DNA from 4 places in the Paenibacillus enshidis genome. Region 4 is predicted to be linked to each of the others. Evidence: riboswitches for the same ligand, from Rfam matches in the RefSeq annotation. Region 4 holds a riboswitch; each other region holds the start of a gene.
What was found. Region 4 has a riboswitch for cyclic di-GMP ahead of ACE41H_RS16275 (transglutaminase-like domain-containing protein). Riboswitches for the same ligand answer to the same signal wherever they lie in the genome.

Region 1 (4,344 bases), on a different contig from region 4:
ATTCAAAAGGACTGCTCCTCAGCAGGAAGAAACAGTCCTTGGATAAATACATTATACAGCTTCCCCGGTGGGGGCGTCTTTGTCTTTTCTGGCGAGCAGCAGGCTCCAGCCTGTCAAAATTACAGCCCCGACCACCATTAGACCGCCGATCCATGAAGTGTGGATAAGTCCCGGACCGTCCACGATGATGCCGCCCAAGTAAGCGCCAAGAGCGATCCCACCGTTAAAGGCCGCGATATTGATTGCGGAAGCGACATCCACGGCTTGCGGCACAAAACGCTGGGCAAGGTTCACGACGTACACCTGAAGACCGGGCACATTCATGAAGGCGAACAGGCCCATCAAAAGAATCGTAATCAGGCCGGCCACTTTAAATGGGGCCGTGAAGAACAGAATAAACAGGACCACCGCCTGAATAATAAACATATACAGCAGCGCCGAAAGCGGCTTGCGGTTGGCGGCCTTGCCGCCGATGATGTTGCCGATGGCAATCGCAAGGCCGTACAGAAGCAGAATGAAAGCTACGGTTGTCTCTCCAAAGCCGGTAATATCATGCAGCAGGGGAGACAGGTAGGTAAAGACGACAAAGGTGCCTCCGTATCCGAGAGCCGTAATCAGAAAAGCAAGCAGCAGCCGTCCGTTGGTAATCAGCTTGATCTGATCCCGTACCGGAGTTTTGCCCCCCTTCCGCAGATTGCCTGGAACGAGAATCAAGTTGGCGATCAGGGCCATAATACCGATCACTGCTATGGTTATAAAGGCTGCACGCCAGCCCAGTTGCTGTCCGAGAAACGTACCGAAGGGCACCCCGGTAATCGTGGCCACGGTCAAGCCGGAAAACATGATGGCGATGGCGCTTGCCCGCCGATTTTCCGGCACAAGGTCAGCCGCAATGGTTGAACCGATGGACATAAATACGCCGTGCGAGAAAGCAGAAATGACCCGTGCCGCAAGCAGTATGCCGATTCCACTAGAGAAGGCTGCAAGTGAATTGCCGGCAATGAACACGATCATAATCCAGATCAGCAGCGTTTTTCTTGGTATTCCTGAAGTTAAAGAGGTTAATACCGGAGCGCCGAACGTAACGCCCAACGCATATAAAGTGACCGTTAATCCGGTCATGGTTACAGATATATTCAAGTCTTCAGCGATAAGGGGAAGCAATCCCACGCTGATGAACTCCGTTGTCCCAATCGCAAAGGCACTGATGGCCAAAGCCAGCAGCGACAGAGTACTGCGTTTATTGTCCGACGACATGTTCAGTTCCACTCCTATTTTTATATTTTAGCCGGCCGGCAAATGCTATTATGGATGCTTCGCGTGAAAAAGAATAGTACGTACTTTGAAGTACTATAGGTACTTCCAGGTACCTACTAGGAAGGGAGCGGGAGGAAAGAAGACGCAGATCACGGAAAAAGCCGGAGTCCTGAGTTACAGGAATCCGGCTCTTCCGTGTGCAGATGATTTAAGTGCATGTTCCGAAGCAGCGGCATTAAACCTCGACTGCTTGACCGTCTTGTTCAATATGCTTTTCGCCCCATGCGCACATGGCATCCAGGACAGGCTTCAGGGACCAGCCGTAGTCGGTCAGGGAATACACCACCTTGGGCGGAACCTGCTCGAAGATTTGCCTTTTCACAAGTCCATCCTCTTCCAGCTCCCGCAGCTGCTGTGTGAGCATCTTCTGCGTAATACTAGGCATCAGTCTTTTCAACTCGCTGGTCCGTTTATCGCCTTTATCCAGATGACACAAAATGACTGCCTTCCATTTGCCGCCCATCACCTCAAGCGTTGCTTCGACTGGGATATTGTAAGCCATATGTTTACCTCCTGAAAAATGAATGATAAGTGGGATACTTTGGTTTTTATAGAATCTGAACGTGTATAGGTTCTTTCAGAAATGTACATATCCATTAAGGAACTACAATCTATGATAACACTACAATAGAAAAAGTAAACAAGAGTGATGAATAGCGTTTTTTGCGGTAAGATGTCGAAAAAACAGAAAAAATATATTATATTATTTTAAGTGGAGGATCCACCATTTATGTCAAGGGCAAACTTGCCGAAAGGCAAGGACGCAAAGCTGCAGGCCTAAGGATGCAATTAGGGATCTATGGCGGCTGAGCTACCTTAAATTCGGAGGGAGAAATAACAGGGTGAGCAGTATTTATCAATCGGATGTGGAATTTGTATACAAAAGTAGAGAAATCAAGCTTGAGGAGTGCCGAATTACTTGCGAAACGGGGACAAGGCCTACGATTGGAGATTTTTCTGACAAGTTCAAAGAATACGGCGTTGAGGTGAGACTGTATGATTTATACAGCATGACATTTAAACCCGTTGACCCGTTGAATACAGATATCATATCGATCCGGGTGATCCGGACATTCCAAATACGTTAACGCTTAAAGCACTGGAGGGATTGCTTCCGGTGCTTTTTCATTTTCCAGCGGTCTTCAAAAGATATTCACAAGTTTAGGTTAAACAGAAATGGTGAAATTAATAGGCAAGGGGATTCATACATATTCGGAGTGGTATAATTCCGGTATAACTTGGGCGACGGAGGGACATGCCTTGAAAACCGTTTTGGTGGTAGATGATGAACAGAAAATTCGCGAGGTACTGGCTTCTTATTTGCAGAAGGAGCATTTTCACGTACTGGAATGTGCGAGCGGTGAGGAAGCGTTGGCTGTACTGCGCAGCCAGCGGGTTGATCTGCTCATCTTGGATCTGATGCTGCCCGGCATGGAAGGGGAGACCGTCTGCCGGGAGGTGCGCAAATTCAGTTCCGTACCGATTCTCATGCTGACCGCAAAAATAGCCCAGGCGGACCGTATCAGCGGGTTGTCCATCGGGGCCGATGACTATATGATCAAACCCTTTGACCCGAATGAGGTGGTTGCCAGAGTACAGGCGATCTTGCGCCGGACAGATGATTCGCAGCTATTGGCGGACGTCATCTCTTTTAATAACGGGCATCTCCGCATCGATTCGCTGAAAAATCAGGTATACCACTATTCGGAGCCGCTCAGCCTTACACCAAGTGAGTATAAGCTGTTGCTTCTGCTCGCCAAATATCCGCAGCGCCGCTTTCCGCGGGAGGAGCTGGTCGACAGGGTGATGGGTCTCGGGTTTGATGGGGATATCCGCATTATCGATCAGCATGTCAAAAATGTACGGCAAAAGATCGAGCAAGATCCCCGCAATCCGCGCTACATTCTTACGGTGTACGGCTTTGGCTACCGGTTTGGCGGTGAGGGCTGATGTTTAACCGGCTGTATATCCGGCTGGCCGTGACTATCGTTGGCATGGCCGCAGGCATCGTTGCCATTTTTGCCGTGATCAGCATGTTTGCCGCTCATTATCATATCTCGATGTATATGGATCAGGTCTCACTGGCAGGTAAAAGACTGTCTCCATTGATGGATCATTTGGAGAGCGCCCTCCTTCAGTCGATCCTGCTGACAGGTTTGTTTTCCCTGCTGCTGGCGTTCATTATCGGCGTTTATTTTGCGAAACGCATCTCCCGCCCGCTGGTCCATATGAAACAGGCTGCCGAATGGATCAGCAGGGGCAGTCTGGACGTACGTGTCAACACGGAAGGCAGGGATGAAATCGCGGAGCTTGGGGCCTCCCTGAATCGGCTGTCCAAACAACTACAGAAACAGCAGTCGCTGCGCATGTCCATGTCCCAGGACATCGCTCATGAGCTGCGCACGCCGCTGACGACGCTAAAGAGCCACATGAGGGCCTTGCAGGACGGGGTCTGGGAGCCAACGCCCGCGCGGATTCACTCCTGTCTGGAAGAAGTGGAGCGTTTGATCCAACTCGTCAGTGAGCTGGAGGAGTTGAATGTAATGGATTCGCCGGAATTCCAGCTTTCACGGAAAGAAGAGAGTCTGCGGATCGTTGTCGGAAAGGCTGCTGCACTGATGGAAGCCACTTTTCTTGAGAAAGGGGTGCGGCTCCGGTACGAGGGCATTTCAGATGTCAGGTTGCTTATGGATGTGGACCGGATGAAGCAGATTCTCGTGAATCTGCTGACCAACGCCCTTCACCATACGCCTGCCGGGGGGGCTGTCAGCGTCCGGGAACGTAAGGAAAAAGGGGCGGTTTACCTCGTCATTAGCGATACGGGATCAGGGATTTCAGCGGAGGATCTGCCGTATATTTTTGAAAGGTTTTACCGTGGGGATAAGTCGAGGAATAGGCAGACAGGCGGAAGCGGCATGGGACTAGCGATTGTGAAAAAGCTGGTGGAGGCCCATGACGGCGAGGTGTGGGCGCAAAGCGATAACAGCGGGGCCCGTTTTTATATTCGGTTGCCCATGTGATATTTTC
Region 2 (4,344 bases), on a different contig from region 4:
TCCAAAGGGAAATCCTCTACCTTGTCAATATGCTGCAAGCCTGCATTGTTGACCAGAACATGGACATTTCCCCGCTCTGCGATCACCTGTTGGACAAAAAGCTGTACTGATTCCGGGTCTCCAACGTTTACTTCGTAACCTTTTGCCCGGTCTCCAATATCTTTCGCACGGCCAACCGCACTTTCCGCGTTCAAATCACCGATCGCGACGAAGTCACCATTTTTAACAAATGCTTCGGCAATAGAATAGCCAATGCCGCGAGCGGCGCCTGTGACGATAACTGTTCTTTCCCCATGGAATGGCATTGCATATCCCTCATTTCTTAATAAATAGCCGTGCAGGCAATTACCAAACAATGTGTAATACGAAGCTCTAAGCTGCTTTTCAATATTCTGTTACATAGAATTATAAAATTCTACTGAAATAAAAGAAGTCCCCAAAATTGGGTATTTCTTTTATTCACTAATTGAGGAATCATGGAGATGTCTGTCAGAATATTTAAGGGAGGCCATTCATGATGAGTAGGAAGAGAGTGGCTGTTATCACTGGAGGAATACCATAAAACGATTAGTATAAATCAGCATGCTGTGGCTTATGAAATTCTCGCAGCAGGCAAGAAAATGATTGAACTGAACAAGAGGGGCATCATCATTAACAACCCATCTGTACTCGGATATTTGGCTAGCCCCGGAACCTTTCCTTATCACGTGAGCAAAGGAGCAGTCAACATGATGATAAAATCTGTGGCGCTCGAATACACCCCTTACGGGATCAGAGTCGTTGCAGTAGCACCAGGCTTCGTTGATACGGACCTACTCCAGGAATTCAGAGACTTGGGAATCATAGATCAGATTAAAGCCAAAAGTATGAGCAACAAATTGATTGATCCAAAGCAAATAGCTGATGCTGTATATATGATTTCATTGGAGGAAGCCAGAGCTATTAACGGGAGTGTTGTCATGCTTGACGACGGATATGCCTCCTTTAAATAGGAGTGCTGTTGTTTTGGTGTATGTAGAACTGATAGCTCCCCTCCTCCTAAGCGCTATGAAAATTTCTTAAGAAATGCCCCTTTATGATTGACACTCGTTTTGGCATAGATTTTTTTGATAAACGTACGAACCGTACTTTGACTAATCCCACAAATATCCGCAATTTCAGGTACGTTTTTATTTTCCAGCCACCCATAGGCTATTTCTTTTTCACGATTGGTTAATGCATATCGATCAAAGAGAGAATAGGTCAGCTCTTTTTGTAGAAGGGAGTCCTTTTGAGGCAATTTGTCTTCAATATTCCTTGCCAGATGTTCAATGAGGGGCAGTGCGAATGTAACCTCATGAAAATAATGAAAACAAAGGCTTAGATAGCCTATAGTTATATTTTTTATTCGAATAGGTGTACAAACAGAAGACAATTCGGCGAACAATTTGTTGCTATGCTCGTCTCCAATGACGACAGACACCGCTCGATGCTCCATAGATAATGAAATGGCATTGATTCCCGCGTTTTTCATGGCGAATGATGTACCGTTTCTTATATTATTTCTTTCAAAATAACCTTTTAACGAATCGGTACCGCAATAATCGATAACGGTTCCATCCGTATCCGTAATCACAAACAAATAGGGTATCGACAGCATCTCATTCATATTCCGAGTTTCTTCTTGCAGTAAATGCAGAATTTCTTTTCGTTCAATCAACCTCTCTTTTATTTCAGACATACTGAGAATATTAGGAAAATGATCGTTTACTTCAAGTAATATTCTGTGGTCCATTATTCTCCCTTCTCCCCTTTAAGAATAAGTGACTAATAATGAAATCGATCTCCTAATCATCGCCACTGCCGAATCCGGCAGCCATTCGCAAAAATGAAAAAAGCCCCGTCCATATTTTGATAGCCATAACAAAATAGACGGAGGCTCCGTCGTATTCGGCAACTGGCTGGCATAGTAATCTAGGTTTCACCTTAGCCCCTGTAGCTTTGCGTCACCACCTTTCAGTGGGTTTGCTATTGTCGTACGAACAATAAATTTTTAATTATATAGTATAATATATATGCCGTTTTATCGTTTGGGAATAGGACCTTTCTATCAAGTATGACATAATGCGACAATCAATTGTCCCTATTTGAGGCATTTTAGAAAGAAGTTTTTTCGAATTGCGCTGATTGGCAAAACGGTCGAGAACAGAAAGGAGTCCCCCTCCCCTTGAAGACGGTCAGGAATACGGCTCCTCCTGCAATGCCCCCCGCTCATTCATCAATTTTTTTAGCTTCTCTTCCGTGCCTGTATTCGGTGTATAGATACTGCAGCGCAGATCATGCTCACCATAAACCTGCAAAGACGTAAGCTCAAACACCATCTTGCCCGCCTTGGCATGCCTGAATTCGAGATGAACATCCGGCGCGTAGCTCACCTGGCTCTGCTCCCACATCTGTTCAAAATCCGGATAACGATTTTTCATCTCCTCCAGAAAATGATCATACCATTCATCTTCCATGTACTGACCATAGTACGAACGGAACATCGCAAGGTAACCGCTCGCGAAATGCTCCCAATTCACTGCCAGCCTTTTGAATTCCCTGCGTGAAAAGAGCAATTCGATCATATTGCGTTCTTCCCGGGGAATCAGCTCAAAATCAAGAAATACATAAGCAGCCGCCAGGTTCCAGCCCACAATATGACAGGTCCGGTCTGAAATAATCGCCGGACAATAGCGCAGCTCGGTGATGATTTTTTCCAGTGAGGGAGTCATGAGCGGCACTTCTTGTTTTGCCGGATAGGATGCTGACAACCCGCTTTCCAGAGCGAGCGAGAACAGGTATTTTCGCTCGTCAGCCGTCAGCTGGAGCGCTGTGGCTACACAATCCAGTACAGACGGAGACACCTTGATGTCGCGTCCCTGCTCCAGCCATGTATACCAGGTGGTGCTCACCCCTGCCAGCTGTGCCACCTCCTCCCTGCGCAGCCCCGGAGTTCTCCGTCTCGCGCCTCCCGGAAACCCGGCTACTTCGGGAGAAAGCTTGGCACGCTGCGCCTTTAAAAAAGCGGATAAAACCTGCAGCCTCGTTTGCGAATTCATTGGTCTCTCCTTTTTCACAACGATTCATTAAATTATTATGGTACTAATTATACTAGCATAAACTATATCTTGTAATAGGATAAATTTCATGACATTCTATCCCTGATAACAGAATTTGTTCAGTTCAAGGGAGGTTCCTTTTATGGAGAAAGAAAGAGTCGTAATCACAGGCATGGGCGTTATTACGCCGCTGGGCAATAATGTGGAGACGTTCTGGTCCGGCCTTGTACGCGGGAAATCCGGAATTTCGCAAATAGATTCGCTGGATACATCAAAGCAGAAGGTGAAAATGGCGGGGATTGTACATGATTTCGATGCAAATGCGCTTTTTGGCACTAAAGAAGCCCGCAAAATGGACCGCTTCTGCCAGTTCGCTCTGGCGGCTGCGGATGAGGCCCTACAGCAATCAGAACTCAAGCTTGAAGAGATAAATAGGGAGCGGTTCGGGGTGTATGTCGGCTCCGGTACAGGAGGTATTCAAAGCCTGTTGAACCAGAGCGCCGTTCTCGCCGCACGCGGACCGGAACGGATCAGTCCGGTTCTGGTGCCCATGATGATTTCCAATATGGCAGCCGCCATGATCAGCATCAGGTATGGCGCGCTTGGCCCCTCCATGTCGCCGGTGACCGCCTGCTCCATTGGAAACACTGCTATTGGAGAAGCTTTTTTCAATATCCAGGCCGGGCGTTCGGACATCATGATCGCGGGCGGCACAGAGGCGGCCCTAACGGATATTGCCCTGGCCAGCTTTGCCAATGCGACTGCCCTCTCCACCCGCAATGCACAGCCTGAGCGGGCAAGCCGCCCGTTTGACGCGGAACGGGATGGATTCGTCATGGCGGAGGGGGCCGGCATCCTCGTTCTGGAATCCCTCTCCCATGCGCAAAACAGAGGAGCCACCATTCTGGCAGAGGTGATCGGTTACGGGGCGAGTTCAGACGCCTACCATATGGTAGCCACCCCGCCGGACGGACACGGGGCAGCTCGGGCGATGGTTGCTGCATTGTCCGAAGCCGGTATCTCTCCGGAACAGGTGGACGTCATCAGCGCCCATGCCACGAGCACGATGATCGGGGACCGCTCAGAGACCGCCGCGCTCAAGCAAGTGTTCGGAGACCATGCGTACCGTATGCCGGTCACAGCGAACAAGTCCATGACCGGTCATATGCTGGGGGCATCAGGCGCCGTCGAAGCGGTTGCGTTGGTGAAATCTCTGCAGGATGGCATCGTCCCGCCGACCATCAACCTGGAGACGCCTGATCCG
Region 3 (4,344 bases), on a different contig from region 4:
GATTTTACGGACAATATCTATGTAACGGATATCCGGAGTGCCGAGATGATCAAGTATGCCTCCAACGCCTTTCTGGCAACAAAAATTTCGTTTATTAACGAGATTGCTAATATTTGTGAAAAAGTGGGTGCTGACGTTACCAATGTAGCGGTTGGCATGGGCATGGATAAGCGCATCGGCTCCTCCTTTCTGCAGGCAGGAATCGGATACGGGGGTTCGTGCTTTCCGAAGGACACGAATGCCCTCATTCAAATCGCAGGCAATGTGGATTACGAGTTCAAGCTGCTTAAATCCGTAGTGGAGGTCAACGCTGATCAGCGCTATATGATGATTTCCAAACTGCGCGAATCTCTCGGGCAGTTAAACGGCATACATGTAGGTGTATGGGGCTTGTCCTTCAAGCCGAATACGGATGATATCCGGGAGGCGCCATCCCTCGAAATTGTGGAAACCCTGGTGAAGGAAGGCGCGTTCGTCAAAGTCCATGATCCGATCGCAATGGACAAATTCAGGGAGCAGTTTAATCATGAGTTTATTCAGTGGTGCTCCACGCCTGAAGAAGCGGCGCTTGGCTCTGACGCCGTCTGTCTGCTGACCGACTGGGATCACTACAAACAGGTTGACCTGCGCATGCTGGGCTCTGTGCTGCGCAAGCCGATTCTCATAGACGGACGCAATGTATTCACTGAACAGCAGATCGCCGAATCCGGATTAGAGTATTATTCGGTCGGCAGACCACGCATGAGTGGGCTTAACGGCCTTTCGCCAAGCGTTGCAGGTGCAGTATAATATAAGTGGCTGGGAAAAATTGTCCTTTTTAGGAAATTTACTTCATGGAGGGAGAGTGGAGTTATGAAATTGGTGCTTTTGTCTGGCGGTTCTGGTAAAAGATTATGGCCTCTGTCCAACGATTCCCGTTCCAAACAGTTTCTGAAAGTTCTGGAAAGCCCGGAAGGACATCCTGAGTCCATGGTGCAGCGGGTATGGAGACAGCTGGGAGACACCGGAATGGCGGATTCCTCTTATATCGCTACCGGCAGAGCTCAGTTCGAAATGATTCAGAGTCAAATCGGGAGTGATGCCAGCATTATCGTGGAGCCTGAACGCAGGGATACCTTTCCGGCCATTGCGCTTACAGCCAGTTATCTATACAGTGTCGCCGGCGCATCCCCGGATACGGTCATTGCGATCCTGCCGGTGGATCCGTATGTGGAGCAAACCTTCTTCCATACGGTGGCACGTATGGAATACACGCTGCAGGAAACGGGCGCCAATCTTGCTCTTATGGGTGTTATCCCATCCTATCCGTCCGAAAAATACGGTTATATTATTCCGAAAGAAGGCTCGGCCGGAGCGGCAGGCTGCCTGCAGGTCAGTCATTTTCAGGAAAAACCGAACCGGGAGCAGGCCGAGCTTCTGATCGAGCGGAGCGCGCTCTGGAATTGCGGAGTTTTTGCCTTCCGTCTGGGGTATCTGCTGAAGATACTGGAAGGGAAGGGGCTTCCGCTGAATTACGAAGAACTGCAGAAGCAATATCATATACTGCCTAAAATAAGCTTTGATTATGAAGTGGTGGAGAAGGAAGAGAACATTGTAGTGCTCCCTTATGACGGCTTCTGGAAGGATCTCGGCACCTGGAATACGCTGACAGAGGAAATGTCGCAGCGTCAGGTGGGCAAGGGAGTGATGACCGAGGATTGTGTGAATACAAACCTGATTAACGAACTGGACATTCCAGTTACTATTATCGGGGCCAGTGATCTGATCGTTGCGGCCAGCCCGGACGGTATTCTTGTAACCAACAAAGCGGAAAGCCCGCGGATCAAGGAAGTGCTGAAGGCTCACAATCAGCGGCCGATGTACGAGGAACGCCGTTGGGGGCATTACCGGGTTGTGGATTATGTGAAATATCCGGAGGGCAATGAAGTGCTCACCAAGCGGATTTGCATCGAGCAGGACAAAAATATCAGCTACCAGCTTCATCGAAAGCGGAGCGAAATATGGACGATCATCAGCGGCGAAGCGGAAGTGATTCTGAACGAGAAGCTGCATAAAGTAAAAGCTGGCGACGTGGTCCGCATTCCGGAAGGCACGAAGCACAGCATTTTGGCTGTAACCGATGTAGAACTGATTGAGGTGCAGACAGGTTCCGAACTGGTGGAAGAAGATATCGTCCGCTTTTGCATAGATTGGAACGACATCACTTTGCATCAGTTCATTTCATGAGAAAATTCTATAATCTGATACAAAAACGCACAGGTTGCGTTTTTGCGCATATAAATGAAAAAAATGATGTAGTTTTACAGGTTATTTTGTAAAATATCCTGGAAAATTGGTTCTAGTGTGAATCATATATTAATTTTTGGAAATTCCGAGTCGATATTCTAGGATAAGAGGGAGTTTCATAGCCTTCATAGAAAAATGGCAACCCTGCCGAAAGGCAGGTGTACGCAAAGCTAAAGGGCCTTACCCCCTAGAGGGCTGGCAGCCTGGCTACCGAGAGGGAGAGAATTGGTGAAAACTTATTCTATGTATCGATTTTTTCAAAAATTGTTGCCTGTCATGCTGTTTTGTTCCCTGCTTCCATCGGGACTGTCCCGTGAACACTCTGCTGCCCAGGCCGCTGCAGCGCCGATTAATCCTGCTGCTTCAGCCGAGGCGCGCGAATTATATATGTATTTGTTAAATTTGGACGGAAGCGGAATGATTACCGGTCAGCATGATTATCTGGAAAGCCCTGATGAACTGAACATCGAGCTGAAGAACATCAGTGGACAGTACGCTGGCCTGCACGGCTATGAGCTGGGTGCTGTTTCCAACCAGTCGACTGCGATGACCGAAGCCCAGCGCAGCAATGTTGTATATAGCGCCATGAATTGGCACAATGCTGGCGGCATCGTTACGATGACCTTTCATCAGGCGCTTCCCGGTAAACCGTTGACCTGGGCCAATGTGCAGGCGAAGATCACCCAGGCGCAATTTAACAAGTATGTAACGCCAGGGACCAAGGAATATGCAAGGCTGATCGCAGATCTGGATCAGGTCGCGGTATCCCTCGGCAAGCTGCGGGATGCGGGTGTGCCTGTTCTGTGGAGACCTTACCACGAAATGAACGGGGACTGGTTCTGGTGGGGAAACAAGAGGAACTTTGTGAAATTATGGGATATCATGTATGACCGATTTGTGAATGTCCACCAATTGAACAATCTGCTGTGGGTCTGGAATCCCAACGCTCCGAACGCTTGGGCTGCTCCTTATGCCAGTTCGTTCCCCGGTTTGTCCAAGGTCGATATTCTGGCTGCGGACATCTATGACAATGATTTTAAGCAGAGCTATTATGACGGCCTGCTCAATCTGGCAGGAGATAAACCGATTGCCATTGGCGAGCACGGTGAAATGCCTTCTGAGAGGGTGCTGTCGGCCCAGCCGAGATGGGTATACTCTATGACCTGGGGCAACATGCTGACACAAAACAATTCGAACCGTCAAATTTTTGCATACATGAATGAGGACAGAACGTTGACCAGGGATGAATTGATTGCCGACATGGCCGCTCCTCCTGAAGCCCCTCCTGTGGAGCCACCCGACTCTGCTCCTCCGGGAGCGCCGCCGGTCGGGGAAGAACCCGATCCCGAGCCTGCACCGGAACCTGCACCTGAGCCTGTTCCAGGTACGGTAAACGAGGGATTGCACGCCGAATTCTTCAACAATATCAATCTAAGCGGGACACCTGTGCTTACACGCACGGATGCCAAGCTGGATTTCAACTGGCGCAGCTCCGCGCCGGATCCGGCAGTGCCTGCCGATCAATTCTCCGCACGCTGGACAGGCAAGGTAAAACCGGGGTACAGCGGTACCTATACTTTTACGACCATTTCCGACGACGGAATCCGGGTCTGGGTGGATGGGCAGTTGATTATTGACAGTTGGTTCAAGCAAAGCTGGACGGAACGCAAAGGGAGCATCAGCCTTACGGCAGATCAGCTCTACGACATCAAAGTGGAGTATTATGAAGGAACAGGTGATGCCATGGCACGCCTGATGTGGGAGAGCGGACAGGAGGCCAAAGCGGTCATTCCTTCAAGCGCTTTGTTCCATACTGCGGAATAGCTCGCTTGTTCCGGAGATGACTCTGTACAGAAAGTGTGGACAAGAACAATGAAAAATGGGTTGGCGAACAAGTATGCATATTTGCTTTTGGGCTTGCTTGGCTTAGCTGTCTTGTTTTTGCTTCTGGGTTATGCGAACAAAAGCAATCAGGAAAATGACAAGACTGCGGCTACAACTTTATGGATGCTTGGCGTCAGTAATGATTCTTCCACCGAGTTCCAAGGAGGAACGGGC
Region 4 (4,344 bases):
AGAGGACGGTATATGATAAAGAATTAGGGTGTGAGTACACGGTAATTCAAACCGACAATTTCACTGAATTGTACGAGAAAACAGTTCAGATTAACCAAGGGGTATCCCCTTCAGAAGTTAGGCGTTTCCAGCAAGTTATAAAAAAATTAATTGTTGATAGTGGAAAAAAAGGGAGCTTAAATACTTTGTTGATTGCGCCAGAGCAATTAGAGGAGCTCGAAAAAAGAATAGGTGACGAGAAACTTGTAGTAGCTTTAGGTGACGCAACTTATATATTCCGGACACCAGATCTAATTTCATATGTGGAGGATTATATTTTTAATAAAAACGAGATACCTACTGAAATTGCACTTAGATATGTTGCGAGTCAGGGTAACACTGCTAAGATACCATTCTTCAGGCATGTTGAAATGGTTGATATTGATAAGACTGGTCTTAATGCAGTGGAGAAAGAGAAGATTAAGCAACGAATTGAACGATATCACGATTTAAATAGTTGTACTAGCGGAATTAATGCGTCTTATACAATAAGAATGAACTCGATTGAGGAAATACTTTCCTGCTGCTATAAAGAGCCAAAAGAACAGGACATTATCGCTTACAACATACATAGGCTAGCTAGGGATCAGATCGAAGCATATATTAAGAGGAAAATTGAAGTCGCGAAAGAGATTGGAGCAGGAAGTTTAAGTACTTCAATGCGGAGGTTGCTACTGGCATTCGATTATATATGCTCAAATTAAAAGAGGCCATCGCTGAACCACCGAAGTGATTGCCAATGACCCCTTGAATCTAACCCAATTATACATGATACCATGATTAATATCAATGGTTCATCGTCTATTGGGTCATGGTTAAAATGCACTTATGGCCAGAAAAGTATTCATCCTTGCACTTTATACCAAATTTAGGGAAAATAGTTTGGTGATACATCTTTTCTCAAACGTTGCTCATGCTTAAGAAGCCATTCCTTTCGCCATAAGCCGCCCGCATAGCCGGTTAACTTCCCGTTTGTACCAATAATTCGGTGACAAGGGATGACAATGCTTAATTTGTTTTTACCGTTTGCACTGCCGACCGCTCGTATGGCCTTTTCATTGCCAATGGAAACAGCAATATCTTTGTAGGACCATGTTTGTGCGTAGGGTACTGTTTTTAAAGAATTCCAGACTGTTTTTTGAAATTCGGTACCTTCATATATATAAGGAAATGTAAATTCAGTGCGCGTGCCTTTAAAATATTCATCAAGCTGATCATGGCAAAGCTTCAAAGCCTGGGGAGTTTCGTCATGGATAGCATTTATGATGTGATCCCGTTCTGTGAACAGGATAGAGTATACAGCTTGATCTGTTCCTTGTATTTCAATCATTCCAATGGGTGATTGGTAATCTAATATATGCAGTCTGCTCATATAAGGACCTCCAAGATAAAAGGTAGGCAGGCTCTCCAGCCTGCCGGTTAGAGTTCTTTGCTCATCTTACGAAACTCGCTTGGCGAGCAGCCTTTTAAGCTTCGAAACACTTTGTAAAAATTAGAGAGACTTTGAAAGCCAACCTCATAACCAATTTCAAGATTGGTCATACTGGTCGTTTGAAGAAGCTGTACGGCTTTATCGATGCGCACTTTGTCCAAAAAAGTACGTGGAGTCTCTGATGTTTCTTTTTTAAATAGCCTTTCAAGATAAAAGGGACTTAGACCGACCTGTTCCGCAACATCATTCAGCTTCAAATTTTGTTTATATTGATTCACTAAAATCGTCGTAATACTTTTAACGAATTCACTATGAGGAGAATGCTCAACCTCGGGCTGGCATCTTTTGCACGCACGATAGCCAGCCTTTTCAACTTCACTGATATTATGGTAAAACTCAACGTTTATTTTTTTGGGTTTTCTGGACCTGCAGGAAGGACGGCAGTAGATTTTCGTTGTTTTCACAGCTGTATAAAATAATCCATCATATCTCCGGTCGCAGGCAATGATTTTTTCCCACATCTCGTCAAATGAAAGATTTATACTGGTCATCACTTAATCGCCTTCCCTCCCAGTCTAGTTTTCATACTAAATGTAATGTATCCTGTGACTCCCATAATTCCTGAATGACCGACATTTTGCTTCCCCCTTCTGTTTATTGTAACTCATTTTATCAAGGAGGCTTTATTATTTCGTCCTCATTCTTGCTCTTATGGTCTGAGAGAGAATCGAAAAAGATCATCGAATGGGCGCAGAAATCAATGAATCTTGTAAATTTTCTCTTGATAGAAATAGAGATGTCTGGTAAGATAGTCTCACAAAAGCTACTCACGATAACGGCAAACTTGTCGAAAGGCGAGGACGCAAAGCTATAGGGCCTAATTGACGATATGTCAGATGGCAGCCAGCTACCGAAAAGAAGACGCTTTTTTTGTTTTCATTGGACAAAAATATATTGATATCTGGAAACTCTAGCACGATAACGGCAAACTTGTCGAAAGACTGGGACGCAAAGCTACAGGGCCTTCTTGACGTTATGTCAATGGCAGCCTGGCTACCGAAGGGAGTTTACAGTATGCGCAACGCAATATTCGCGATTGTAGGACTTTTTGCGTTATTATTGTGGGCTCCATTAGTACAAGCTACCCAATCTCAAAATTGGCTGGGCTTGGAACAGCTGGACCGTGGTGTGATCGTTATTCGATATGACGTGAAAGCCGGCATGAAGACAAAGCTCATGATTGCAAAAGGTCAGGACAAATATACATATATGCTTTTGCCGAACAAACGTCAGGAAGCATTTCCGCTGCAGATGGGCAACGGTGATTATATGGTTACCGTACTGGAACAGATCAGCGGTACCAAATACAAGATCGTTCAGGAAGCGCCTGTTACGCTTCAACTGACGAACAATAGCAAAGTGTTTCTGGGCTCTGTACAAAATATCAATTGGAGCGAACAGGACAAGGTCGCTCAGCTTGCAAAGAAGCTGACCAGGTCCGCTCAATCTGACGAGGAAAAAGTGCAGGCTATTTATGAATATGTTGTGGGTACGATCAGATACGACAAGGCACTTGCAACCAGTGATCTGACGGATTACCTTCCCGATATCAACCGTACGATTACCGGACAGAAAGGGATGTGCTACGACTATGCCTCCCTATTCGCTTCCATGCTGCGGAGCATCGGTATTCCAGCCAAGCTAGATATGGGAACATCGGAATACGTCGATGTTTACCACGCCTGGAACGAAGTTTATTTGAACGGGAAGTGGGTAACCATTGATACAACGGTCGATGCGGGCTGGAAAGCCAGCGGGGCTGATTTTAAAATGATTAAAGACGCCGCTCGTTATTCAGTATCCAAGTATTACTAAAATAGTATACATTCAATCTAAGCTTTGGACAAATGTCCAAGGCTTATTCGAGTTTGTAGAGAAATTGTAGAGATCGGGCAGTTATAATGCAAGAAGCCCATTTGGTTCTGGTGGGAAAAACAGGGACAATGAATCGTGCGCCATTAGAAATATGCGGAGGTGATGGACTGGACGGTCTCAACGGCATACAATTCAATGGAGTATAGATAATCTGATTTGCGCACGGCAGCAGGATCGGAACCGAACATTACGAGGGTGATGTAGAGACTGAGGGAGAGATTATGAAGAAAAAAGTTAGTGGAATCGTTGTGGCGCTGCTGCTTCTGCTTCAATCGCTGTTTGGTGTATCCGCCTGGACGGCCAATGCCAATGCGGCAAATGCATCGGCAAGCGTGCAGGAATCCGTGTATGGAGAGACGGAAGACGTTGGAGTCACGGATGACGTCTATATCCCACCAGCGCCGGTCAACAATACGGACAACATTTTAACAAAAGTGGTATTAACCGACTTGGACGGTAACGTGATCGATGCGGTATATAATCCGGACAGCACCCTGGACATCGGTAAGGCTGTCAATCTCAGCTACGAATGGGAGCTTCCGAACAATCACGGCTACAAGGACGGGGATACTTTTACCTTCGAGCTGCCAAAGCAGTTTGAAATTTTCACGGACATTGAAGCACCGCTCGTGGCCGATCAAGACGAAGTTGGCAGATTTACCGTCGATCGCAGCGGGAAGGTTGTCATGACCTTCAACGGTTATGTAGAGAGCCATTCCAATGTAAGCGGCATGCTGGAAATTCGTACGGAATTTACGAAGGAAACCATTAAGGGGAGCACGGAAGTCATCATCGCCATTCCGGTAAAAAGCGGAGTGCAGACCGTTATCGTGAATCTGAAGCCGCAGGGTGGAAAGCTGATTGATAAGCAGGGAAAAGCGATTGGCAAAGACCGGATTGATTGGACGGTTCAGGTCAACAAGTCGCTGGATAAAATC

Region 1: linked by a shared signal. The riboswitch ahead of ACE41H_RS21990 (hypothetical protein) and the one ahead of ACE41H_RS16275 (transglutaminase-like domain-containing protein) in region 4 are both predicted to bind cyclic di-GMP.
Region 2: linked by a shared signal. The riboswitch ahead of ACE41H_RS00940 (helix-turn-helix transcriptional regulator) and the one ahead of ACE41H_RS16275 (transglutaminase-like domain-containing protein) in region 4 are both predicted to bind cyclic di-GMP.
Region 3: linked by a shared signal. The riboswitch ahead of ACE41H_RS09615 (glycosyl hydrolase) and the one ahead of ACE41H_RS16275 (transglutaminase-like domain-containing protein) in region 4 are both predicted to bind cyclic di-GMP.

What each region holds. Positions count from the first base shown of each region.
Region 1 is NZ_JBHHMI010000031.1:36,959-41,302, reverse strand. It holds gene ACE41H_RS22000 (MFS transporter) at 52-1,257, opposite strand; gene ACE41H_RS21995 (winged helix-turn-helix transcriptional regulator) at 1,493-1,819, opposite strand; cyclic di-GMP riboswitch class I at 2,046-2,136, shown strand; gene ACE41H_RS21990 (hypothetical protein) at 2,160-2,405, shown strand; gene ACE41H_RS21985 (response regulator) at 2,578-3,267, shown strand; gene ACE41H_RS21980 (sensor histidine kinase) at 3,267-4,337, shown strand.
Region 2 is NZ_JBHHMI010000001.1:223,594-227,937, reverse strand. It holds gene ACE41H_RS00950 (3-hydroxybutyrate dehydrogenase) at 1-305, opposite strand, end outside; partial or broken gene ACE41H_RS00945 (SDR family NAD(P)-dependent oxidoreductase) at 543-992, shown strand; gene ACE41H_RS00940 (helix-turn-helix transcriptional regulator) at 1,046-1,774, opposite strand; cyclic di-GMP riboswitch class I at 1,929-2,019, opposite strand; gene ACE41H_RS00935 (helix-turn-helix transcriptional regulator) at 2,217-3,080, opposite strand; gene fabF (beta-ketoacyl-ACP synthase II) at 3,223-4,344, shown strand, end outside.
Region 3 is NZ_JBHHMI010000006.1:171,790-176,133, reverse strand. It holds gene ACE41H_RS09625 (UDP-glucose dehydrogenase family protein) at 1-789, shown strand, start outside; gene ACE41H_RS09620 (sugar phosphate nucleotidyltransferase) at 853-2,226, shown strand; cyclic di-GMP riboswitch class I at 2,414-2,501, shown strand; gene ACE41H_RS09615 (glycosyl hydrolase) at 2,530-4,110, shown strand; gene ACE41H_RS09610 (hypothetical protein) at 4,159-4,344, shown strand, end outside.
Region 4 is NZ_JBHHMI010000014.1:103,579-107,922, reverse strand. It holds gene ACE41H_RS16290 (hypothetical protein) at 1-743, shown strand, start outside; gene ACE41H_RS16285 (methylated-DNA--[protein]-cysteine S-methyltransferase) at 908-1,411, opposite strand; gene ACE41H_RS16280 (bifunctional transcriptional activator/DNA repair enzyme AdaA) at 1,459-2,022, opposite strand; cyclic di-GMP riboswitch class I at 2,299-2,386, shown strand; cyclic di-GMP riboswitch class I at 2,445-2,532, shown strand; gene ACE41H_RS16275 (transglutaminase-like domain-containing protein) at 2,546-3,346, shown strand; gene ACE41H_RS16270 (collagen binding domain-containing protein) at 3,628-4,344, shown strand, end outside.